Regions from separate parts of the Streptomyces arenae genome, predicted to be linked through region 2. Evidence: riboswitches for the same ligand, from Rfam matches in the RefSeq annotation. Region 2 holds a riboswitch; the other holds the start of a gene.

Region 1 (7,579 bases), on a different contig from region 2:
GCCAAGCGCTTCCCGGCGCTGCGCCGCTCCCTCGTCAAGTACACGTCCCTGTACACCGCCCTCGCGGAGGTGTACGACGTCCATCTCGCGGAGGCCGAGGAGACCATCGAGACCTCGCTGGCGACCCCCCGCGAGGCCGGCCTGCTCGGCACCGACGTGGGCCTGCCGATGCTGATGCTCTCCCGCCACTCCCTGGACCGCGACGGCCAGCCGGTGGAGTGGGTGCGCTCCGTCTACCGCGGCGACCGCTACAAGTTCGTCGCCCGCCTCAAGCGCCCGCAGGACTGACGCGGACCGTCCTTCACGGAATCGACATACCGAGAGCCCGACTGCCACTTCCGCTGCGGTGACGCCGTGACCTAGATTGCCTGCGCATTACACAGGCGATCGGTGAGGGGACGGAGCCGCGGTATGTCGGATGTACCTGAAGTGAGGCAGTCGGTGGTGACGCCCATACGCGTCGTCATCGCCGTCTGCCTCGTCGCGCCCTTCGTGGCGATGCTGTGGGTGGGCTCCTACGCCAGGACGGACCCGACGTTCATCGGGATCCCGTTCTTCTACTGGTACCAGATGCTGTGGGTGCTGATCTCCACCGCGCTCACCATGACCGCGTACCAGCTGTGGCAGCGTGACCAGCGCGCCCGCAAGGCCGACCACACGAGCGGGGGTGCGCAGCGGTGAAGGACGGCGTGAACGGCGTCGCGCTCGGCGTCTTCATCTTCTTCTTCCTGGCCGTCACGGTCATGGGATTCCTGGCCGCGCGCTGGCGCAAGGCCGAGAACGAGCACAGCCTCGACGAATGGGGCCTGGGCGGCCGGTCGTTCGGGACCTGGGTGACCTGGTTCCTGCTCGGCGGCGACCTCTACACGGCGTACACGTTCGTCGCCGTACCCGCGGCGATCTACGCGGCGGGCGCGGCCGGTTTCTTCGCCGTGCCGTACACGATCCTGGTCTACCCGCTGATCTTCACGTTCCTGCCCCGCCTGTGGTCGGTCTCCCACAAGCACGGCTACGTGACGACCTCGGACTTCGTACGCGGCCGGTTCGGCTCCAAGGGCCTCTCCCTCGCGGTCGCGCTGACCGGCATCCTGGCGACGATGCCCTACATCGCGCTCCAGCTCGTCGGCATCCAGGCGGTCCTCGACGTGATGGGCGTCGGCGGCGGCGACGGCACCAACTGGTTCGTGAAGGACCTGCCGTTGCTCATCGCCTTCGGCGTGCTGGCGGCCTACACCTACTCCTCGGGCCTGCGCGCGCCCGCTCTGATCGCGTTCGTGAAGGACGGGCTGATCTACCTCGTCATCGCGGTGGCGATCATCTACATCCCGATCAAGCTGGGCGGCTTCGACGACGTCTTCGCCAAGGCGGGCCACGCGTTCGCCCAGACCAACCCGGCGACCGGCAAACCGCGCGGCGCGCTGGCACCCCCGGAGGCGGGCCAGTGGACGTACGCCACGCTGGCGCTGGGCTCCGCGCTCGCGCTGTTCATGTACCCGCACTCGATCACCGCGACGCTCTCCTCCAGGAGCCGTGACGTGATCCGCCGGAACACCACGATCCTGCCGCTGTACTCGCTGATGCTCGGTCTGCTGGCCCTGCTCGGCTTCATGGCGATCGCGGCCGGCGTCAAGGTCACCAACGGCCAGCTGGCGATCCCGCAGCTGTTCGAGAACATGTTCCCGGACTGGTTCGCCGGCGTCGCCTTCGCGGCGATCGGCATCGGCGCGCTGGTCCCCGCGGCCATCATGTCCATCGCGGCCGCGAACCTCTTCACCCGCAACATCTACCGGGACTTCATCAAGCCGGACGCCACGCCGAAGCAGGAGGCCCAGGTCTCCAAGCTGGTGTCCCTGCTGGTGAAGGTGGGCGCGCTGGTCTTCGTCCTCACCATGGACAAGACGGTCGCCATCAACTTCCAGCTGCTGGGCGGCATCTGGATCCTTCAGACCTTCCCGGCGCTGGTGGGCGGCCTGTTCACCCGCTGGTTCCACCGCTGGGCGCTGCTCGCGGGCTGGGCGGTCGGCATGGTCTACGGCACGGCCGCGGCGTACGGGGTGGCCTCGCCCACCCAGAAGCACTTCGGCGGCTCGGCCAAGGAGATCCCGGGCATCGGCGAGATCGGCTACATCGGCCTCACGGCGTTCGTGCTGAACGTGGTGGTGACGGTGGTCCTGACCTTCGCCCTCAAGGCCCTCAAGGCCCCCGAGGGCATCGACGAGACCACCCCGGCGGACTACACGGCCGACGCGGGCGACCCCGGCGTCGAAGTGGAACTGCCCCCGGCCGTAGCGCCCCTTTAGGGGCGCGGGGAACTGCGCGAGCAACCCCGTACGACCCGCAGCGGGCCGCCGAGAGTACCCTCCTCGGCGGCCCGCTCTTCGTATCTCACCGTACGAACAATCTGACGCTCCGACACCTCCACGACACAACATCTGGGGGTGACACGACAGCCCGGCACTAGATGTATGCTCATGCTCGCTGTCGCCGCAGGGGAATCCGGTGCGAATCCGGAACTGTCCCGCAACGGTGTACTTGTGCGCATCCGCGCACGAGAGTCAGTCCGAGGACCTGCCGACAGCACGCCCGGCCACCCGGTCAGGGCGTCTGACGTCCGGGCCTCGTGGAGTGGGCCAGGGTCTCGACGCGCGCCCCCGCGCGCTCGCGCTGCCCGCTGCCCTCCGCCAGGCCCCGTGCCGAGCGAGGGAGAGCCCCACGTGACCATCGCGCCAGCCGATCCGGCTTCAGCGACCACGACCGCCGCGGAGACCGACGGTCCAGGAACGGCCCTGCTGCGGATCCTGACCGAGCTGACCGGAGACCTCCCCGACGCCGACCCCGGCCGGGTCGCCGCCGCCGCGCTGCGCGGCCGGTCCGCGCGGGCCGACGAGTCGGAGTTGCGCGAGCTGGCCACCGAGGCCGCCGCCGGTCTGATCTCGGAGGACCCCGCCTACTCCCGGCTGGCTGCCCGCCTGCTCACCCTCACCATCCGCGCCGAGGCCGCCTCGCAGGGCGTCACGTCCTTCACCGAGTCGGTCGCCGTGGGCCACCGGGAGGGCCTCATCGCCGACCGCACCGCCGAGTTCGCGCGGCTGCACGCGGCGCGCCTGGACGCGCTCGTCGACCCGGCCGCCGACGACCGCTTCGGCTACTTCGGCCTGCGCACCCTGCACAGCCGCTACCTGCTCCGGCACCCGATCACCCGCAAGGTCGTCGAGACCCCCCAGCACTTCATGCTCCGGGTCGCCGCAGGTCTCGCCGAGGACGACACCGCCCGCGCGGTGGACGAGGTCGCCGCGCTCTACGGCCTGATGAGCCGCCTCGACTACCTCCCGTCCTCCCCCACCCTGTTCAACTCCGGTACCCGGCACCCCCAGATGTCGTCCTGCTACCTCCTCGACTCCCCGAAGGACGAGCTGGACTCCCTCTACGACCGCTACCACCAGGTCGCCCGGCTCTCGAAGCACGCCGGCGGCATCGGTCTCTCGTACTCCCGGATCCGCGGCCGCGGTTCGCTGATCCGCGGCACCAACGGGCACTCCAACGGCATCGTGCCGTTCCTGAAGACCCTGGACGCCTCGGTCGCCGCCGTGAACCAGGGCGGCCGGCGCAAGGGCGCGGCCGCGGTCTACCTGGAGACCTGGCACTCCGACATCGAGGAGTTCCTGGAGCTGCGCGACAACACCGGCGAGGACGCCCGCCGTACGCACAACCTCAACCTCGCGCACTGGATCCCGGACGAGTTCATGCGCCGGGTGAACGCCGACGAGCCGTGGTCCCTGTTCTCCCCCGCCGACGTGCCGGAGCTGGTGGACCTGTGGGGCGCGGAGTTCGACGCCGCCTACCGCAAGGCCGAGGCCGACGGGCTCGCGCGCAGGACCATCCCGGCCCGTGACCTGTACGGCCGGATGATGCGCACCCTCGCACAGACCGGCAACGGCTGGATGACCTTCAAGGACGCGGCCAACCGCACCGCCAACCAGACGGCCACGCCCGGTCACGTCGTCCACTCCTCCAACCTCTGCACGGAGATCCTGGAGGTCACGGACGACGGTGAGACGGCGGTCTGCAACCTCGGCTCGGTGAACCTCGGCGCCTTCGTCGACACGACGGCCGGTGACATCGACTGGGAGCGGCTGGACGAGACCGTCCGCACCGCGGTCACCTTCCTGGACCGGGTCGTCGACATCAACTTCTACCCGACCGAGCAGGCGGGCCGCTCCAACGCCAGGTGGCGGCCGGTGGGCCTGGGCGCGATGGGCCTCCAGGACGTCTTCTTCAAGCTGCGGCTGCCCTTCGACTCCCCCGAGGCCAAGGCCCTCTCCACCCGGATCGCCGAGCGGATCATGCTCGCCGCGTACGAGGCCTCCGCCGGCCTCGCCGAGCGCAACGGCCCCGTGCCGGCCTGGGAGAAGACCCGTACCGCACGGGGTGTGCTGCACCCCGACCACTACGGCGTCGAGTTCACCTGGCCGGAGCGCTGGGCGGCGCTGCGCGCACGGATCGCCACCTCCGGGCTGCGCAACAGCCTGCTCCTCGCCATCGCGCCCACCGCCACCATCGCGTCCATCGCCGGCGTCTACGAGTGCATCGAGCCGCAGGTCTCGAACCTCTTCAAGCGGGAGACGCTGTCCGGTGAGTTCCTCCAGGTCAACTCGTACCTGGTGCGGGAGCTCAAGGAGCTCGGCGTCTGGGACGCCCGGACCCGGGAGGCGCTGCGCGAGGCGAACGGCTCCGTGCAGGACTTCGTCTGGATCCCGGAGGACGTACGGCGGCTCTACCGCACGGCGTGGGAGATCCCGCAGCGCGGACTGATCGACATGGCCGCGGCCCGCACCCCCTACCTGGACCAGGCCCAGTCCCTGAACCTGTTCCTGGAGACGCCGACCATCGGCAAGCTCTCCTCGATGTACGCGTACGCCTGGAAGTCCGGGCTGAAGACGACGTACTACCTGCGCTCGCGCCCGGCGACCCGTATCGCCCGCGCCGCGCAGGCCCAAGCCACCATCCCCGTGCAGCAGACGGCCGATCCCGACGCCGTCGCCTGCTCCCTTGAGAACCCCGAGTCCTGCGAGGCCTGCCAGTGATGTCCAGCAAGAACCTTCTCGACCCCGGCTTCGAGCTCACGCTCCGTCCGATGCGCTACCCGGACTTCTACGAGCGCTACCGGGACGCCATCAAGAACACCTGGACCGTGGAGGAGGTCGACCTCCACTCCGACGTCGCCGACCTCGCGAAGCTCAGCCCGTCCGAGCAGCACCTCATCGGCCGGCTGGTCGCCTTCTTCGCGACCGGCGACTCGATCGTGGCGAACAACCTGGTGCTCACGCTGTACAAGCACATCAACTCCCCCGAGGCGCGGCTCTACCTGAGCCGGCAGCTGTTCGAGGAGGCGGTGCACGTCCAGTTCTACCTGACCCTGCTGGACACCTATCTGCCCGACCCGGAGGACCGTGCCGCGGCCTTCGCGGCCGTCGAGAACATCCCCTCCATCCGGGAGAAGGCGGAGTTCTGCTTCCGGTGGATGGACTCGGTGGAGAACCTGGACCGGCTGGAGTCCAAGGCCGACCGCCGGCGCTTCCTGCTCAACCTGATCTGCTTCGCCGCGTGCATCGAGGGCCTGTTCTTCTACGGCGCCTTCGCGTACGTCTACTGGTTCCGCAGCCGTGGCCTGCTGCACGGTCTCGCCACGGGCACCAACTGGGTGTTCCGTGACGAGACGATGCACATGAGCTTCGCCTTCGACGTGGTCGACACGGTCCGCAAGGAGGAGCCGGAGCTCTTCGACGACGAACTCCGGCAGCAGGTCACCGACATGCTGCGGGAGGCCGTCGAGGCGGAGCTGCAGTTCGCCCGTGACCTGTGCGGTGACGGCCTGCCGGGCATGAACACCGACTCGATGCGGCAGTACCTGGAGTGCGTCGCCGACCAGCGGCTCGGCCGCCTCGGCTTCGCCCCCGTGTACGGCTCGGAGAACCCGTTCTCCTTCATGGAGCTCCAGGGTGTTCAGGAGCTGACGAACTTCTTCGAGCGCCGTCCGTCCGCGTACCAGGTGGCGGTGGAGGGCACCGTCGACCTGGACGAGGACTTCTGAGCCTGCCGCTCACGGGCCTCCCGGTCCTCGTGGGCCTCCCTGATCTGCCGGTCGATGCGCCTGTCGCGCAGGACGCCGAGCACGGACGGGAGGGCCATGAGGACCAGGATGCCGAGGACCAGGACCATTCCGACGAGACCTTCGATCTGGTTTCCGTTCATGGACACCACTGTCGCGCCTGAGACTCCTTACCGTGAGTGGCAGTGCTGCCATGCACCCTCGAATTACTGCCAGCGGCGAGGCACACTGGCAGCATGCTGAAGAACGTGGTGGCGGTGCTCCTGGACGGCGTGCACCCCTTCGAGCTCGGCGTGGTCTGCGAGGTCTTCGGCCTCGACCGCTCCGACGAGGGGCTGCCGGTGTACGACTTCGCGGTGGTCTCGGCGGAGGGGCCGGCGCTCGGCACCCATGTCCCGGGCCTCACCGTCACCACGCCGTACGGCCTGGACCGGCTGGAGGAGGCCGACCTGATCGCGGTCCCGGCCTCCGACTCCAATGTCGCCCGGGACTACCCGCCCGAGCTGCTCGACGCGCTGCGCCGGGCGGTGGACCGGGGCGCCCGGGTGCTCAGCGTGTGTTCCGGCGTCTTCGTGCTCGGCGCCGCCGGGCTGCTGGACGGGCGCCGCTGCGCCGTGCACTGGCGCCACGCCGAGCTGCTGGCCCGCCGCTACCCGCGCACCCGGGTCGAGCCTGACGTGCTGTACGTCGACGAGGACCCGGTGATCACTTCCGCGGGCACCTCCGCCGGGATCGACGCCTGTCTGCACATCGTGCGCAAGGAGCAGGGCCCCGAGGTCGCCACGAAGATCGCCCGGCGGATGGTGGTCCCCCCGCACCGGGACGGCGGCCAGGCCCAGTACATCGAACGTCCGCTGCCGGAGGGGCCCTGCGACACGGTGGGCGAGGTGCTGGCCTGGATGACGGAGCACCTGGACGAGGAGGTCACCGTCGAGCAGCTGGCCGCCCGCGCCCTGATGGCCCCGCGCACCTTCGCCCGCCGCTTCCAGCAGGAGACCGGCACCACGCCGTACCGCTGGATCCTGCGGCAACGGGTGCTGCTGGCGCAGGAGTTGCTGGAGGGGACGGACGAGACGATGGACGCCATCGCGGGCCGGACCGGTTTCGGCACGGCCGCCGCGCTGCGGTACCAGTTCGTGAAGTCGCTGGGCACCACCCCGAACGCCTACCGGCGCGCGTTCCGCGGCCCGGAGGCCGCCGCCTGAGACCGGCATCCGAGACCGGCGGCTGAGACCGGCGGCTGAGACCGGCGGCTGATACCGGCGTTCGCCGGAGAACGCCTGCCGGCGCGCGTCCGGCGGCCTCACGGGCCGTCCGAGCGCGCGCCGGTATCAGGGGCCGGCCGGGAAGGCCGGCAGGTCACCAGGGCACCGGTGTGAGCAGCAGACGCTGGGGGCGCAGGGTGATGCCCACCCGGGTGGCGTCGTCCGATCCGGGAACCTGCTCGAAGCGGTACCTGGCGCACAACGC
Region 2 (7,579 bases):
GTGATGCACAGGCGCGTACGTGCGCAGTGCCCACCACACCCGGTGCGCGTGCTCGCCGAACGTCCCCGTGACGTCGACCTCCACCTCGGCGCCGGTGCGGGGCCGCTCCAGGAAACCGGCGAGCTTCGGGAGCAGTCCGTCAGCGTCGGTGGGAGCCAGTCCTGTCGCCGCGAAACGTCTGTCATGCAGCCGCGACGCCCGCAGAGTGCTCAGCATCGCGGCGCGGTAGGGCTCGTAGTCCTCGGCGTGGACGGCGTGCAGCGTGATCCGCATGAGGGTTGCCTTCACGATGCGGCGGTTCGCGAACGCCGCGTCGAGATCCGCAGGTGCGAAGTCCCGCACGCGATTCCACAACGCCAGATACGGTGACGCCGGCGCCTGCGCCTGGACGGCGCAGATCCGGCGAACAGCCTCCGCCACGTCGAGGCGCTGACGTTCGAGCAGGAGCTGACGGTCCAGGGTGGCCAGGGCGAGCTGCCGGGGAGTGAGTGTCACGCCCGGATTATGTCTCCACCCGCCAGTCGCAGTCGGCGGAGCCGAGTTCGAGGACCGCGCCAGCGGTGGCCCAGGCCGCTCTGCTCCGCGTCGAGGGCGTCTCGTGGCACGCGCGGAGGGCCGTGCGGCCGGGTCGGCGGCCGCCGTTCGGATCGCCCAAGGCGGCCCTTCAGGTGATTGCCGGACGCCTCACGAGCCGCACAGCCGTCGCAGGGGTACGTCGTCTCAGCACAGGACGGACCCAGAACACCGTGAGGAGCTCGGGGATGTACGCAGCAGTCCGGCGGTACGAAGGGGTGACCGATTCGGCCGAGGCGGCACGTCTCGTGAACGAGGGGTTCGTGCCGCTCATGCGTCAGGTCTCCGGCTTCGTGGCCTACTACTGGATCGATGCCGGGGACGGAGTGATGGTCTCGACCAGCGTCTTCCGGGACCGGGCCGGTGCCGAGGAATCGATCTCGAGGGCTGCGGACTTCGTCCGGGCCAACCTCGCGGCACTGCTTCCCAACCCTCCCGAGGTGGTGGCGGGCGAGGTGGTGGCTTCCGCATGACAGCGTTCGCTCCGTGAGGCTCCGCGCGGTCAGTCGAACCCCACGACCAAGCGGACTCCGTCGTCCCCGAATCGCCCGGCCAGAGCCTTCATCACAGCGAAGACGTGCGGCCACTGAGTCCCCGAACCCAAGACAGCACCCGCGGTCAGTGGGGGAAGAGGATTGCCCGGGACCGGGACCCCGCTCCAGAGGACGGCTTCCCCGACTCGGACGCCGATCTGTCGTGCCCTGGTCTGGGGCCGGTTGCCGGCAGCAGAGTGCGCATCGCCGGGCTGTTCGGGGGCGGACCGCACACCACTGCCGAGGGGAGCTGGGAGCGATGGTGGCACATCTTCCACTTCAACTGCTCCGGGCTCCGAGCCGTCGGATTCTCGTCCTCCGGGCAGAGCCTGGCCGTAGCGACGAGTAGTGATCTGTCCCTGTGGACCCGCGGGGTCGGCCACGACCGCAGTGGTGGTGGCGAAGCCTGAATGAATCGGGCTCGACTCGTTGCGACCGCCGCCGCCGTCTCAGAAGGCTGCTGCCGCTTGGCACCGGCCGCACAGGCTTGTCGGCACGGTGAGGGCCGGGGGTGGGGGGTGGGGGTGGGTGCGAGAAGATCGTTGGTGAGTGTTGTGGGCATCAGCTGCTGGAAGGAAACGTCGAGACCATGGCTGTCATCGAAGTCCGTGGCCTGACCGAGGTGTTCGGGTGAGAGGCCCCGGAGAGCACGTCCTGCTGCGTGTCGAGGGACGGGCCGCGCACATCATCCTGAACCGGCCCGCGGCCATCAACGCGCTGTCGCACGCCATGGTGTCCCGTATCGCCGAGGCCCTGACGGCCTGGGAACACGACCCGGCCGTCGAGACCGTCGTCATCACCGGCGCGGGCGAGCGCGGCCTGTGCGCCGGCGGCGACATCCGCGCCGTCCACGACGACGCCCGGTACGGCGACGGCTCCGCCGCGGCCGCGTTCTGGCGCGACGAGTACCACCTCAACGCCCGGATCGCCCGCTACCCCAAGCCGTACGTCGCCGTCATGGACGGCATCGTCATGGGCGGTGGGGTGGGGATCTCCGCGCACGGGGACGTCCGGATCGCCACCGAGCGCTCCCGGATCGCCATGCCGGAGACCGGCATCGGCTTCGTCCCCGATGTGGGCGGCACCTTCCTGCTCGGCCGCGCCCCCGGCGAACTCGGCACCCATCTCGCCCTGACCGGGGCCCAGATCGGCGCCGCCGACGCCGTCCTGTGCGGACTCGCCGACCACTACCTGCCGTCCGGCTCGGTCCCGGCGTTCCTCGCCGACCTCGCCGGCCTGCCCGTCGCCGAGGCGCTGGCCCGCTGGGCGGGGCCGGTGCCCGGCGGCGAAGGCGAACTGGGGGGCCAGCGCGCCTGGATCGACGCCTGCTACGCCGCCGACACCGTCGAGGAGATCGTCCGGCGGCTGTCCGCCCACGGTGACGCGGCGGCGAAGGAGACGGCGGAGATCCTGCTCGGCAGGTCGCCGACGGCCCTGAAGGTCACCCTGGAGGCGGTGCGCCGGGCCCGGCGACTGGGCTCGCTGGAGCAGGTGCTGGACCAGGAGTACCGGGTGTCCTGCGCGGCCCTCAGCACCCCTGACCTGGTGGAGGGCATCCGTGCCCAGGTCGTCGACAAGGACCGCGCCCCGCACTGGTCCCCGGCCACCCTCACCGAGGTCACCGACGCCGACGTCGACCGGCACTTCGCCCCGCTCGGCGAGCGTGAACTGGGTCTCGCACGACCCTGACGAACCCTCACCGGGCCTCGACCGGGCCGTGCCGTGGCCCGGCCGGGCCGGGCCGTTCCGGGCCTCGACTGGGCCGTTCCGTGGCCCGGCCAGGCTCGGAACTCGCCGGGCGCCGGCCGTGCACCAGCGGCGAGAGGAAGATCACGCCAGGTGACGCGGTCTTGGCCGGTCCTCCGACACGCGGTACGGTCTGTCCGGTATCGACGACAGCGAGACGGAAGCCGGTGGGAATCCGGCACGGTCGCGCCACTGTATGCAAGAGCCTCCGGGCCCTTGTGAGTCAGACCCGTGGCTGTCGTCCTGTGTGCACCACCGAGATGGGACGCGAACTCCCAGAGGAGGTTCTGCCATGGCGCAGACCGTCGCCCAGCCGACAGCAACCACCCCCGTCGTCCCCGCCAAGCTGCCGCTGTCCGCGATAGCTCCGTGGGCGGTCTTCTTCGGCATCCTGATGCTCGTCCTGCTCTACTTCGTCGGCGCCGAGCAGGGCGCCACCTCCGTGTTCAGCGGCACGGACGTCCACGAGTGGGTGCACGACGCCCGCCACCTGCTCGGCTTCCCCTGCCACTGACGCGAGGGACGCCGTCCAGCCCATGAACTCCGCAACAGTCCGGAACCTCCTGGTGCGGGGCATGCTCGCCGGCCTCGCCGCCGGCGTGCTCGCCCTGGTCGTGGCCTACCTGCTCGGTGAGCCGAACGTCGACAAGGCGATCGGCTTCGAGGACGCCCACGCGCACGAGCACGAGATGGAGGTCGTCTCCCGCTCCCTCCAGTCCACCGCGGGCCTCGCCACCGGTGTCCTGGTCTACGGGGTGTCCTTCGGCGGCATCGCGGCCCTCGCCTACTGCTTCGCCCTGGGCCGGGTCGGCCGGTTCGGCCCACGGCCGACCGCGCTGCTGCTGTCCGGCTGCGCGCTGCTCGCCGTGTACGTGGTGCCGTTCCTCAAGTACCCGGCCAACCCGCCGTCGGTGGGTGACCCGGACACCATCGGCAAGCGCACCACGCTGTACTTCCTGATGATGCTGCTCAGCGTGCTGCTGGCGGTCGCCGCCACCCTCCTCGGCAAGCGGCTCCGGCCGCGTCTGGGCACCTGGTGGGCGACCGTGCTCGCGGTGGCCGCGTTCGGCGTCGCCGTCGGGCTGGCGTACCAGTTCCTGCCGGCCGTCAACGAGGTCCCGAAGGACTTCCCGGCCACCCTGCTGTGGCGGTTCCGGCTCTCGGCGCTCGCCATCCAGGTGGTGCTGTGGGGCGGATTCGGCCTGCTGTTCGGCGAGTTGGCCGAGCGGCAGCTCAACCCGAAACCGGCGAAGGCCGCGGCCGCCGGACGGACCGTCCCCGCCGCCCGCTGACCGGCCTCCGGCACACGAGGGCCCGCCGGACCCGTCCGGGGCTCTCGTGTGCTCCGTCGGGTCTTGGGACCCCGCTGCCCCCGCCGCGTTGGAATAGCCTGGTGGGGCCAGTCGTGCCACATCCGTGGTCAGGGAATCCGGTGCGAATCCGGAGCTGACGCGCAGCGGTGAGGGGGACGGGCGGGGCAAGACGCCACTGGGAGACCGGGAAGGCGCCCCGACCGGACGAACCCGAGTCCGAAGACCTGCTGGCACCTTCGCGCCGAGCGCGAAGTGACGTCCGCAGGCCAGGCTCCGCGTACGAGCCCCGACCCCCGAGGCATGCCCGTGTTCCTCCGCGCCCCCGCGCTGCTCCGCGCCCCCGTGTTCCTCCGCGCCCCCGCGCTGCTCATGACCTCCTCCCTGCTGCTCACCGCGTGCGGTTCCACCGGCCAGGCCGGGCGGGAGCAGGCGAGTGGCCACGGCTATCCGCGCACCGTCGACAACTGCGGCCACCGGGTCACCCTGAAGTCGCCCCCGAGGCGGGCCGTCTCCCTCAACCAGGGCAGCACCGAGATCCTGCTCTCGCTCGGCCTCGCCGACCGCATGGCCGGCACCGCCACCTGGACCGACCCGGTGCCGAAGAGCCTGGCGAAGGCCGACGCGTCCGTGCCGCGCCTCGCCGACGACAACCCCTCCTTCGAGAAGGTCCTGGCCGCCGAACCCGACCTCGTCACCGCCTCCTTCGTCGCCACTCTCGGCACCGGCGGCGTCGCCACCCGCGAGCAGTTCGAGAAGCTCGGCGTACCGACGTACGTCTCACCCGCCGACTGCTCCGAGGGCAAGGACAACGACAGCGGCGGAGACGGATCGCGCCGCAGGCCCCTCACCCTCGACGCGGTGTACGGCGAGATACGCGACCTGGCCCGCGTGTTCGGCGTGGAAGCGCGCGGCGAGAAACTGGTCGCCTCGCTGAAGAAGCGGGTCAGCACGGCCACCGCCGGGCTGCACGCCTCCGGTGTCTCCCTCATGTACTGGTTCGCCAACTCCCAGTCGCCCTACCTGGCCGGCTGCTGCGGCGCGCCCGGCGCCATCACCCGTGCCGTCGGCGCGGAGAACGCCTTCGCCGACACCCATGACGAGTGGCCCCAGATCAACTGGGAGACCGTCGCCGACCGCGACCCCGACGTCATCGTCCTCGGTGACCTCACCCGCAGGCAGCAGACCGCGGAGACGGCCAAGGCCAAGATCCGTTTCCTGGAGACCAACCCCGCCACCCGCAACCTGGCCGCGGTGCGCGAGAAGCGGTACGTGCTGCTGAGCGGGCAGGCGATGAACCCGTCCATCCGCACGGTCGACGGGATCGAGCGGGTCGCCGCCGGGCTGCGCGCCTTCGGGCTCGTCAAGTGAGCGTGCGCGCCCTGCTGTTGACGGGCGGGGGAGTGGCCGCGGTGCTCGGGTCGATCGCCGTGGCCGTGACCATCGGCCCCGCCGACATCTCCACGGGGGACGTGTGGGCGTCCGTCGGGTCCCATCTCGGCCTGGGCGAGAGCGGGTTGGCACCGCTCAGGGACGGCATCGTGTGGGACCTGCGGATGCCGCGCGCCCTGCTCGCCGCCGTGTGCGGGGCGGGACTCGCGCTCTGCGGGGCCGTGTTGCAGTCACTGCTGCGCAACCCCCTGGCGGACCCCTTCGTCCTCGGCGTTTCCTCCGGCGCCTCGACCGGCGCGGTCGCCGTGGTGGTGCTCGGCGTGGGCGGCGGCGCGGTGTCGCTGCCGGCGGGCGCGTTCCTCGGCGCGCTGCTCTCCTTCGCACTGGTCCTCGTGCTCAGCCACAGCCTCGGCGGCAGCATGGACCGGGTGGTGCTCTGCGGGGTGGCCGCCATGCAGCTGTTCTCCGCCCTGACCTCGTTCACCGTGCTGACCTCGGCGGACGCCGAGACCACCCGGGGCGTGCTGTTCTGGCTGCTGGGCTCCCTGACGGGGGCGGGCTGGACGCAGGTGCTGACCTGCGCCCTGGCCCTGGCCGCGGCCCTCCTGGTCTGCCTCGCGCACGCCCGCACCCTCGACGCCTTCGCGTTCGGGGAGGAGGCCGCCGCCGGCCTCGGCGTGCGCGTCGCCCGCACCCGCCTCGTCCTGCTCACCACGACCGCGCTGCTCACCGCCGCCCTGGTCAGCTGCACCGGCGCGATCGGCTTCGTCGGCCTGGTCCTGCCGCACGTCACCCGCCGGCTCACCGGCCCCGGGCACGCCCGGCTGCTGCCGGTCACCGCGCTGGCCGGCGCCGTCTTCCTGGTGTGGGTGGACACCGCCGCCCGTACCGTCCTCGACCCCCAGGAGGTCCCGGTGGGCGTGGTGACGTCCCTCGTCGGCGTACCGGCCTTCGTGGCGGTCCTGCTGCGCGGCCGGCGGACGGCATGACCGGCCTGCGCGCGGACCGCGTCCGGCGCCGCACCGACGGCCGGGTCGTCGTCGACGACATCACCCTCGCCCCCGCCCCGGGCGAGACCGTCGGACTGCTCGGGCCCAACGGCTCCGGCAAGTCCACCCTGCTCAGACTCCTGGCCGGGGTGCTCGCCCCCACCTCCGGCGTCGTCACCCTGGACGGCCGTCCGCTGTCCGGGACCGGCCGCCGCGCCACCGCCCGCCGGATCGCCACCGTCGGACAACACGCCCACACCCAGGCCGAACTGACCGTGCGTGATGTCGTCGCCCTCGGCCGCATCCCGCACCGCCGCGCCTGGACGACGGCCACGGCCGCCGACACCGAGGCCGTGACGGCGGCGCTGGAGCGCACGGGCCTGACCGAGCGGGCCGGGCAGTCCTGGCACACCCTCTCCGGCGGCGAACGCCAGCGCGCCCAGATCGCCCGCGCCCTCGCGCAGCAGCCCCGCGAACTCCTCCTCGACGAGCCGACCAACCACCTCGACATCCAGCACCAGCTGGACCTCATGGAGCTGGTCGCCGGCCTGCCCGTCACGACCGTCGTCGCCCTGCACGACCTCAACCTGGCCGCCATGTACTGCGACCGGCTGCTGGTGCTGCGCGAGGGCCGGGCGGTCGCCGAGGGCACCCCAGGCGAGGTACTGACCCCCGACCTGATCCGACAGGTCTACGGCGTGCACGCCGAGGTCGGCGCCGGCCACGGCCACCCGGTGATCCGCTTCCTGCGCACGCGGCCCGGCACCGGGCCGTGAGGCCGGCCACGGCCGCTGTGAACCGGCCGTGAACCGGCCGTGTCTTTGCCGACCGGCCGGTGCCGCACTCGCGTCCGCCCCCGTTGACAAGGAAAGATGGGAGGTGATCGATCGAGCAACGACAGCGGAGGAATGGACTCATGCCGCATGAGCGAGCGGGCCGGCCGGCGGCTCCGGAGGACCTCGTCGACGTGGCCCGGCTGGTCACGGCCTACTACGCGCTGCACCCCGACCCGTCCGACCCCGCCCAGCGGGTGGCG

What was found. Region 2 has a riboswitch for cobalamin ahead of MB828_RS05195 (ABC transporter substrate-binding protein). Riboswitches for the same ligand answer to the same signal wherever they lie in the genome.
Region 1: linked by a shared signal. The riboswitch ahead of MB828_RS11980 (ribonucleoside-diphosphate reductase subunit alpha) and the one ahead of MB828_RS05195 (ABC transporter substrate-binding protein) in region 2 are both predicted to bind cobalamin.

Annotation. Positions count from the first base shown of each region.
Region 1 is NZ_JAKQYH010000023.1:6,088-13,666, forward strand. Features, by position in the region: gene MB828_RS11965 (GntR family transcriptional regulator) at 1-288, shown strand, start outside; gene MB828_RS11970 (DUF3311 domain-containing protein) at 412-681, shown strand; gene mctP (monocarboxylate uptake permease MctP) at 678-2,300, shown strand; cobalamin riboswitch at 2,466-2,590, shown strand; gene MB828_RS11980 (ribonucleoside-diphosphate reductase subunit alpha) at 2,715-5,084, shown strand; gene MB828_RS11985 (ribonucleotide-diphosphate reductase subunit beta) at 5,084-6,091, shown strand; gene MB828_RS11990 (hypothetical protein) at 6,004-6,252, opposite strand; gene MB828_RS11995 (helix-turn-helix domain-containing protein) at 6,346-7,314, shown strand; gene MB828_RS12000 (cytochrome P450) at 7,469-7,579, opposite strand, start outside.
Region 2 is NZ_JAKQYH010000010.1:66,910-74,488, forward strand. Features, by position in the region: partial or broken gene MB828_RS05165 (winged helix DNA-binding domain-containing protein) at 1-495, opposite strand, end outside; gene MB828_RS05170 (hypothetical protein) at 762-1,046, shown strand; partial or broken gene MB828_RS05175 (hypothetical protein) at 1,199-1,516, shown strand; gene MB828_RS05180 (enoyl-CoA hydratase/isomerase family protein) at 1,737-2,795, shown strand; cobalamin riboswitch at 2,965-3,105, shown strand; gene MB828_RS05185 (CbtB domain-containing protein) at 3,145-3,366, shown strand; gene MB828_RS05190 (CbtA family protein) at 3,389-4,144, shown strand; cobalamin riboswitch at 4,236-4,411, shown strand; gene MB828_RS05195 (ABC transporter substrate-binding protein) at 4,466-5,533, shown strand; gene MB828_RS05200 (FecCD family ABC transporter permease) at 5,530-6,543, shown strand; gene MB828_RS05205 (ABC transporter ATP-binding protein) at 6,540-7,319, shown strand; gene pgm (phosphoglucomutase (alpha-D-glucose-1,6-bisphosphate-dependent)) at 7,460-7,579, shown strand, end outside.